3 regions of the Peribacillus sp. Hz7 genome follow, and region 2 is predicted to be linked to each of the others. Evidence: riboswitches for the same ligand, from Rfam matches in the RefSeq annotation. Region 2 holds a riboswitch; each other region holds the start of a gene.
The links. A riboswitch is a leader RNA that binds a small molecule or an ion and turns the genes downstream of it on or off. The one in region 2 is predicted to bind lysine.
Positions count from the first base shown of each region.

Region 1 (3,286 bases), on a different contig from region 2:
TACACGAAAAATTCTCTCTTCTTGAACGAGATGAGGAACGATCCATAAAGGCTGTCGAGAATTTAGGGAAGCAGTTAGGAATTTATACACCTCATCGTATTGAAGCGTTTGATAACTCCAATATTCAAGGAACAAATCCTGTATCTGCACTAGTTGTATTTATAGATGGGAAGCCAGTAAAAAAAGAATACCGCAAATATAAAATTAAAACGGTGCAAGGGCCGGATGATTATGAATCGATGCGGGAAGTTGTACGCAGAAGATATTCACGTGTGTTAAAAGAAGGCCTGCCATTACCGGATTTAATCATTATTGACGGAGGAAAAGGACATGTTGAAGCGGTTAGGGATATTTTGGAGAATGAATTAGGCCTCGATATACCGTTAGCTGGTCTAGTAAAGGATGAGAAGCATCGTACATCTGAATTGATGATAGGGAATCCGCTTGAAATTATTCCACTTGATCGACAGAGTCAGGAGTTTTATTTATTGCAGCGAATTCAAGATGAAGTGCATCGATTTGCGATAACCTTCCATCGGCAACTTCGTGGGAAAAATGCGATTCATTCACAGCTTGACGATATTTCAGGAGTTGGTGAGAAAAGGCGTAAGCAATTGCTTAAATCATTCGGTTCGCTTAAAAAAATAAAAGAAGCCTCTATTGAAGAGCTCGTTCAAGCAGGTATGCCCGAAAAAGTAGCAGAGGCCATCTTCCAAAAATTTCAGAGATGAACTTGATTCACTTTCTCCTCTATGCTATACTCAAGAAGAATTTTGAACATGACAATTAAAGAGTGCTGATAGAGGTGCGAGATTCAATAGTAGAAACCTGGAGAAGTATGAGCTTCTGTGAAAGGTTTTGAAAGGGGAAATCGCCGAAGGAAAACAAAACTCATACTTTGTTTTTCTGGTTTGACATTGAATAAATGGCAGACTGTCAGGAAGAATTTCCTGGAGAGCTATCTCACTGTATTTGCCGTATTTATAGTATTTTTCGCGGACAAAGCAATGAGATATATCTCGTTGCTTTTTTTGTGCTTGTACATATCAAATTCAGTTTAGTGTAAACAACAGAGAGGATGAATGAATATGCCAATTATTGTACAGAAGTTTGGCGGTACATCCGTCGGAAGTGTCACAAAAATTAAAAATGTGGCAAGACGGGTCATGGAAGAAGTAGAGAGAGGGAACGATGTCGTTGTCGTCGTGTCAGCGATGGGCAAAACAACGGATGAATTGGTAACAATGGCAAAGGAAATTACAGCTACTCCAAGTAAGCGTGAAATGGATATGCTGCTGTCAACAGGTGAGCAGGTTACGATTTCTTTATTAACAATGGCCTTACTTGAGCAAGGTCAGCAAACCATTTCATTTACAGGATGGCAGGCAGGAATTCAAACGGAAGCGGTCCATGGAAATGCACGCATTTTACAAATTGATACGAAACGTATGGAAGCGGAACTACATGCAGGGAAAGTAATTGTCGTTGCTGGATTCCAAGGGGTAGATGAGGAAGGGAATATTACGACATTAGGGCGCGGAGGTTCAGATACAACAGCTGTTGCACTAGCTGCAGCACTGAAAGCGCAACGCTGTGACATTTATACGGACGTAACCGGCGTATTTACGACGGACCCACGCTATATTAAAGAGGCGAGAAAGCTCTTATCGATTTCATATGATGAAATGTTAGAACTTGCAAATTTAGGAGCTGGCGTACTTCACCCACGTGCGGTTGAGTTTGCTAAAAATTACCACATTCCACTAGAAGTACGTTCTAGTATGGAGAAAGAATCAGGGACGATTATTGAGGAGGAAGCAACAATGGAAGAAAATTTAATTGTAAGAGGTATTGCCTTTGAAGATAAAATTACACGTGTGACGGTGTTTGGTTTACCGCGTACACTTAGCACTTTATCAACGATTTTTACGACGCTTGCAAAGCATCATATTAACGTAGATATCATTATTCAAACAATGACATCTGAAGAGACAACAAATCTTTCGTTTTCAATTAAAAGTGAGGCTCTTCAAGAAGCTCTTCAAGTATTGGAAAGTAATAAACCGAACCTTGAGTTTGAAAGAATCGAAACAGAAGATGGCTTAGCGAAAGTATCAATCGTTGGTTCGGGTATGGTCTCAAACCCTGGAGTCGCAGCTGAAATGTTTGAAGTGATGGCGAATACGGGAATCCAGGTGAAAATGGTTAGTACATCAGAAATTAAAGTGTCAACTGTTATCAATGAACAGGAAATGGTTAAAGCGGTAGAAGCTCTGCATGTTGCCTTCAACTTAGGTGCCCATTCAAAAACGTTAGCTTAATTAAAGAGGTGTAAAACAGACTTACTTTATTGTAAGTCTGTTTTACAGCACGATTAAAGTGGATCTTTTGGATCCCATTGAACCGTGAAAATGACTCTTTTTGCGCGTTTTTTAATTTCAGCAACTGCTTCACTGCTGCATTTTTTTTGAAGGGCGCTCTGCTCGGCGAGGAATCCAGTTTCTAGTTGGAAATGGCAGTCCGAATAGAGCTCTAGGCGGCGATTGATAATTTCTCCGGTTAAGGTGAGTTCCATTTCATTTTTTGTTTCTTTTTCGATGATTAAATCACCCCAGCCAGCACTTTGAAAAAATGCAACCACTTCACCCATACTACTCAAAGGGAACTTTCTAGCTAACTGTTTTCCAGTCCAATAAAGGATTTGGTAGGAGTCTTGTCCGAGGATATTATCTAAGACAATTTCTCGAATGAGTTCATAGCCAAAAGTAGGAATTTGAAGTTCGTTTATTGCAGAGTCTTCTAAAGTTTCTGCGAGATTTTTTTTCATTGTGAATCGCCTCTTTCTGTAAATCTATTATAAACAATTTTCATTTTGATGCTGTACTATTTTTTAAAATATTTTCGGGAATTATTGGGAAATATTAACATGCTATTTCATGATATAGATGCCTATAATAATAATTTTTGTAAAAATTTAGATAATTTAGAATTCACCTTGGTAGATTATCATGAATTTCTATCGTGAAAAAAAGAAATCTTGTATCCGTTTTCTTGACGCACATACAAGTGAGGAGTAAAATAGTGGTGTCACATAATTGTAAAAAAGTATAGGGAAAGTTCTATGCTTGCATTTGTGCGAGGATAAAAGGTAGCCACCAATTTATCTGAGCATGATTTTTCACAAATTAAGGGGGGGCACTTAGTGGCAAAAAATCGTGAGTTTGGAAATCGTAGGCTTCATTCACTTCTTGGGGTAATTCCAATCGGGTTATTCCTCATCTTCCAT
Region 1 covers NZ_JBHHJV010000003.1:87,137-90,422, reverse strand. The annotation lists gene uvrC (excinuclease ABC subunit UvrC) at 1-731, shown strand, start outside; lysine riboswitch at 793-969, shown strand; gene ACE199_RS06420 (aspartate kinase) at 1,089-2,321, shown strand; gene ACE199_RS06415 (YslB family protein) at 2,375-2,827, opposite strand; gene ACE199_RS06410 (succinate dehydrogenase cytochrome b558 subunit) at 3,203-3,286, shown strand, end outside.
Region 1: linked by a shared signal. The riboswitch ahead of ACE199_RS06420 (aspartate kinase) and the one ahead of dapA (4-hydroxy-tetrahydrodipicolinate synthase) in region 2 are both predicted to bind lysine.

Region 2 (3,286 bases):
TCCATAAACAGGTACGGTTTTTGGCACCATTGGGTCTAGCTTCTTTTGGAACGCTACAAATGGGACTACTCCTGTTTGATCAACAATTGGTTCTGCTAACTCGCGAAGCGGTTGAATGACTGTTTGGCCTTCTTTCGCATCACCTGCATAGATTCCTAAAAGCATGATTACCTTTTTATGATGTAAAAATTCAGGTAAAAACGGGGCGGGCGGCAGCACAGCAGCTGTTATATTAAGAGAAACTGCTTCATCAGGAGCTTGGGCCAAAAATTGTTGAACTTTGTTTAAGATGGCTTTTGCATCCTTAAAATCGTACATCACATCCAAAGCCAATACTTCTGGACCTACTGCATGCAAGGCAAACTCAAATCTAGTAACGACCCCAAAATTTCCGCCGCCTCCACGAATTGCCCAAAATAAATCTTGATGATTCTTTTCATTAACCTCAAGCACAACACCGTCTGCTGTTACGACTCTTGCACCAACAAGATTGTCACAAGTTAACCCATACTTCCCTCTTAAATAACCAATCCCGCCATTTAGAGCTAACCCAGCAACACCTGTTTCGGAAACTGTTCCAGTAGGAACTGCCAGTCCATACTTTTGAGTTTCAAGATCTATATCTCCAAGAGTGGCTCCACCTTCTACAACAGCCACTTGTCTTTTTTCATCTACTGTCACTTTTCTCATATGTGATAAGTCAATCATTACCCCATCATCACAAACAGCAAGGCCGGCTACATGGTGTCCTCCACCGCGAATCGAAATAGATAATTCATTTTCCTTCGCAAACTGTACAGCTGCAATCACATCATCTTCTGACTCACAAACTACTATTGCGGCTGGTTTTCTATCAATTACAGCATTCCAAACCCTTCTCACTTCATCATAGCGTGCATCATTTGGACGTATTAACCGGCTGCCTACATGCTTCTCAAGGGTACTATACATCATGTAATCACTCCTATCCTTTATATTTGAACACTAGTTCATTGTTACCATATAATAGTACCATTATTTGGTTAATTTTTCACAAAATTCTGTAATTATAATTACACCAATAGTCATACTCTCAAACTAGTTGACCTAGATTCTTCAAAAAGTAAAAGAGACAAACACTAACTTTCCATTGCAATCAAGTAAAAAAACTGGTATCATCTAACATAATTAAATATTCACTTATTTCAATATTCTTTTGAAGTAAGGATAGAGGAGCAAAGACCATAAGTACGCACTGGGAGGATAATGAGGTCCAATGACGATTGCGAAAAGGGGAATTTGCCGAAGTGGAAAGAATCTCATATTTCTTGAAGCTGGTTCTGTTATTGAATAAATACAGAACTGTCATATAGGAAACTATATGGAGGGCTATCTTACGCACAGAAATAATTTTTGTTACATATTGTTTCTACTGCAGCAGCGAAGCCCCGTTGTTGCTTTTTCGCGTTTATCGTTAATCGCCCTTCTCCCTCTATATAAAAATAATTTAAAGGACGTGGAGAAGTAATGAATTTCGGACAAATTTTAACTGCAATGGTAACCCCATTTGATCACAATGGTGAGATTGATTTTAATGCTGCAAGAAACTTAATCAATTATTTAATTGACAATGGTACAGACGGTTTAGTAGTTGCGGGTACAACTGGAGAATCCCCTACGTTAACGACGGAAGAAAAAGTCGAATTATTCAAATTTGTCGTTGAAGTTGTGAATGGAAGAATTCCTGTTATTGCTGGTACTGGCTCTTATAACACTAAAGCCTCTATCGATTTAACGAAGCTTGCAGAACAAGCAGGGGTCGATGGAATTATGCTCGTTGCTCCATACTACAATAAACCTTCTCAAGAGGGATTATATCAACACTTTAAAGCAATTGCTGAGTCAACGTCATTACCGGTTATGCTGTATAATATACCGGGGCGCAGCATTGTCAATATTTCTGTTGAGACTGTCGTTCGCCTTGCACAAATCCCAAACATCGTTTCCATTAAAGATGCAAGCGGCAACTTAGATGCGATGACTGCAATTATCAGCCAGACACCTGAAGATTTTTCATTGTACAGCGGTGATGATGGTTTAACATTACCTGTATTATCGATTGGCGGCACGGGAGTAATCTCAGTTGCTTCTCACATTATCGGTAATGAAATGCAAGCGATGATTGAAAATTTCAAAAATGGCAAGCTTCAAGAAGCTGCTCTAGCTCACCGCAGCCTTCTCCCAGTTATAAAAGCACTATTTGCTGCACCAAATCCATCACCGGTAAAAGCAGCATTAAATCTAAAAGGAATGTCTGTCGGCGGCGTTCGCTTACCAATCATTCCTCTAAACGATGAAGAAACAAATTCATTACAACAAGCACTGCAAGTACTGAATGTAAAAGAAGAAACGATTTCTTAAAAAAGTTTTCTAATAAACGAAAGTTTTGACTCATCTATGCGAAATCTAAAAAGTGGCTGACCTCCCATATCACATTACTGTCTGGGAGATCCGCACTCGTATCTTACTTTATTTATTAAATGAAAGTAAAAAATGACGTGTAAAATGGTACACGTCATTTTTATACTGGTTACTTTTTCACCTTGTCGCACTTCCAATATTTAAAAAAGTAAGAGTTGCAGTTATTTCATGTACACCATTGACTAAAATCGTAATCCTATTGGTTCCTGAATTTCGATTCGTATTTGAAATGAGTCTAGGAAAATCAAACTCTATCGGAACGCCTTGTACAAAGGTTCTTACAGTATCAGACCTATATAACGAACCAAACGTTGGTGTTGCACCCATTGCTCATGTTGCTCCTGTTGAACCCGTTTCTCCTTTAAATATATTTACCTCAACTTCTTGTTCAATTATTAATTTTTTATTATCTTCTATGACTTTTTGTTTCTTCTTAACTTTAACGCAATTACATTTCCTCCCGCCACATTTAGAACAGTGTACTTTAACTTCTTGCTCTATTTTATTTTTTCTATTATTATCCAAACGTTTCACATCTTCCCCAAATTATTACTCACACACTATGTAACTGACATTAAATTTGATTGGACAAATATCTATAAAAAATCGTAAACCCAAGTTTTTTATACAATTACCGAACTTCTTTAGAAACAAAAAGCATTTATTACTTGTACCCATGCTAAACGTATCAAAAAAGGACGTCGGTTTAAATTCACCAACGTCCTTAACTAAACTCTATAACTTTCTTGTAACTTGAATATCTTAAAGAACCTTTATTTAAAAAGGTTTTATTATTCTAAGTACAATTTTCCAAAATAAACCTTTT
Region 2 covers NZ_JBHHJV010000001.1:80,123-83,408, reverse strand. The annotation lists gene ACE199_RS00425 (FAD-binding oxidoreductase) at 1-954, opposite strand, end outside; lysine riboswitch at 1,200-1,379, shown strand; gene dapA (4-hydroxy-tetrahydrodipicolinate synthase) at 1,507-2,400, shown strand; gene ACE199_RS00415 (hypothetical protein) at 2,578-2,787, opposite strand; gene ACE199_RS00410 (hypothetical protein) at 2,791-2,994, opposite strand.

Region 3 (3,286 bases), on a different contig from region 2:
ACGCCCCATCATAACAACATCTAAAGCATTCGTCGGAAAATCCCAATCAACAGATTCACGCTGCGGCACATAGCCTACGTTTTTTCGCATCGCTCTATATGATTTTCCCTGAATCGTTACTTTCCCGGAAATGCGCGGAACAAGTTCTAAAATTCCTTTAATTAAAGTTGATTTCCCTGCCCCATTTGGCCCGATAATCCCAATTAGCTTGCCTTCTGGTACTTCAAAAGAAACGGATTCAATAACTGGCTTTTTATGATAAGCAATCGTAAAATCTTCCACTTTTAATACATTCGGCATCTAAACCCCTCCTTATTTCAACGCATTTACAATCGTATCGGTATTGTGACGAACCATTCCAAGATACGTTCCTTTTTCTGTTCCTTTTTCTCCCATTGCATCTGAGAATAATTCTCCTCCAATTTTCACAGTATGCCCTTGTTTTTCAGCACCTTGAATAACCGCTTCAATCGCTTTTTTAGGAACGCTCGTTTCTACGAAGATCGCTTTAATTTGTTTTTCTACTAAGTAATCACGTAAATCGGTGACATCTTTAGAACCGTATTCAGATACGGTATTCATTCCTTGCAGCCCTTTCACTTCTAATCCATACGCTGCACCGAAATAGCCAAATGCATCATGCGCTGTAACAAGTACACGTTGTGATTTTGGAATCGTATTGATTTCAGATTGAACATATTCATGTAGTTCTTTTAATTTCTCAATATATGCTTCGTAATTCTTTTGGTAACTTTCTTTATTGGCTGGATCTTCCTTTATTAATGCTTCATTGACCGTATCGGCAGCTTGCATCCACAGCGTAACATCAAACCAAATATGCGGATCATATTGCCCAGCCTTTACTTCATGCAGTTCTTCCTTAGCAATATCTTTAGAAACCGCAATCGTCGTTTTTTTCTTACCCATTTGCTCAAAAATCTCTTCCATTTTCCCTTCAAGATGAAGACCGTTATATAGAATCATATCTGCCCCATCAAGTGTCTTGACATCACCTTGAGTTGCTTTGTATAAATGTGGATCGACTCCTGGCCCCATTAAACTTGTTACCTCCACATGCTCCCCACCAATATTTTCCACCAAATCTCCAATCATTCCCGTTGTCGCTACTACCACAAGCTTGCCTTCTGTTTGATTATCCGTCTCCGTTGAACATCCGACTAATAAAAGAAAAACAAGCACAACACTCACCATTGACTTCCATATGAATTTCATATACATCCCCCTTTTTCGTGTAGTTATAAATGTTTCCTTAATGCAAAACTAAGTATAAAAAAATACAGACCGAACTATCTTATGGACAAGCACCAAAAAGTTTCCTTAGGTAAACTTATTTTATAATATACATAATTTATATGCAAAGGTGCAACCTTTTTTTACGTTTTTATTTAATTATCTAAATATTTTATATTCTAGAATAATAATAGAGCCATTTAAAAAATCTGTTAAACCTATTCGTAAAACACCATTTATATCGAATATTCAGAAAACTCAAACCGTAACTATCAGCCCTTTCCAATAAGTTATTATTGCACTATTCAAGCCACTAGATTATAATTTTGGTATAATAAAAAATGCATATTTCCTCATTAACCGATGGGGTAGAGGCTGCGGCTTATAAAAGTAGAACGAGTGAGATACAAGAATATCGATGACTTCGTTTAAAAGGATAAGTTGCCGAAGCAAGACGATTTTCTTGGAGTCATCTTGCTGGTGGTGTGACCGAATAGGCACATTACTGTCACGTTGTTTCAGCAACGTGGGGAGCTATCTTCGGAAGGATTACACGGGTTTATAGAAAACAGCCGTCGATCTTTCGATGGCTGTTTTTTTATACTTTAAGAAAGTTTAACTTCTCTTAAGTATAAAAACACATCGACTTTCGCCATTAAAAGCGATAATTCATGTTTTTCTAATGTCCCTTCCTTCTAATTTAAAAGGAGTGTTACATGTATGAAAAATTTAAACTCATCAACACCACCATCCCAATTAAGGCGAAATCTAAAAGCTCGTCATTTAATGATGATTTCTTTAGGTGGAACAATTGGGACTGGTTTATTCCTAGCTAGTGGAGGAGCTATTCATCAAGCTGGACCTGGCGGAGCACTTGTTGCATATGCAGCTATTGGACTTATGGTGTACTACTTAATGACAAGTCTGGCCGAAATGGCGGCCTTTATGCCAGTTGCAGGTTCATTCCGCGTATACGCATCTAAGTTCGTTGATCCATCCTTTGGCTTTGCCATTGGCTGGAATTACTGGTATAACTGGGCCATTACAATCGCTGCAGAACTAGCGGCCGTTGTTCTTATTATGAAGTTCTGGTTCCCGGACAGCCCGTCTCTTTTATGGAGCGCTTTGGCACTAGTGATTATGTTTTTATTCAACTACTTATCTGTTAAAGGCTTTGGAGAAGCAGAATTCTGGTTTGCCATGATTAAAGTTGTAACAGTTGTAATCTTTATTGTTACCGGAATCCTTATTATTTTTGGCATTATGGGAGGAAACGATCCAATCGGGTTCTCTAACTTCGTCGCAGATGGTGGTCCATTTAACGGTGGATTTTTCGCAATCCTTGGTGTATTCATGGTGGCCGGATTCTCTTTCCAAGGAACTGAACTGCTTGGCGTAACAGCAGGAGAAAGTGAAGAGCCTGAGAAAAATATTCCTAAAGCTATTAAATCTGTATTTTGGCGTATTATTTTATTCTATATTTTAGCTATTCTAGTTATTGGTATGATTATTCCATTTACAGATGCCCGTCTGTTAAGTGATGAGGTTGCGGTTAGCCCATTTACACTTGTATTTGAAAGAGCCGGTCTTGCTTTCGCTGCTTCTGTTATGAATGCAGTTATTCTAACATCTGTATTGTCCGCTGGAAACTCTGGTATGTACGCATCTACGCGTATGCTTTGGGATTTAGCCCGCGATGGAAAGGCACCTAAATTCCTTGGTAAATTAGACAAACGCGGCGTTCCTGTGAATGCCCTTATTGTCACAGCATTAGTCGGTACACTTGCTTTCTCCGCTTCTTTATTTGGAGATGGTGTCGTCTATATTTGGCTATTAAATGCTTCAGGTATGGCTGGTTTTGTAACATGGGTCGGAATTGCTATTGCTCATTATCGATTCCGTAAGGCTTACATTGCTCAAGGACATAGTTTAGATAATTTACCATATCGTGCAAAAGGATTCCCTTTCGGCCCAATATTAGCATTGGTTCTTTGTATCATCATCATTATTGGACAAGGATATCAAGCGTTCTCAA
Region 3 covers NZ_JBHHJV010000005.1:231,195-234,480, reverse strand. The annotation lists gene ACE199_RS10005 (metal ABC transporter ATP-binding protein) at 1-300, opposite strand, end outside; gene ACE199_RS10000 (metal ABC transporter solute-binding protein, Zn/Mn family) at 313-1,233, opposite strand; lysine riboswitch at 1,613-1,796, shown strand; gene ACE199_RS09995 (amino acid permease) at 1,972-3,286, shown strand, end outside.
Region 3: linked by a shared signal. The riboswitch ahead of ACE199_RS09995 (amino acid permease) and the one ahead of dapA (4-hydroxy-tetrahydrodipicolinate synthase) in region 2 are both predicted to bind lysine.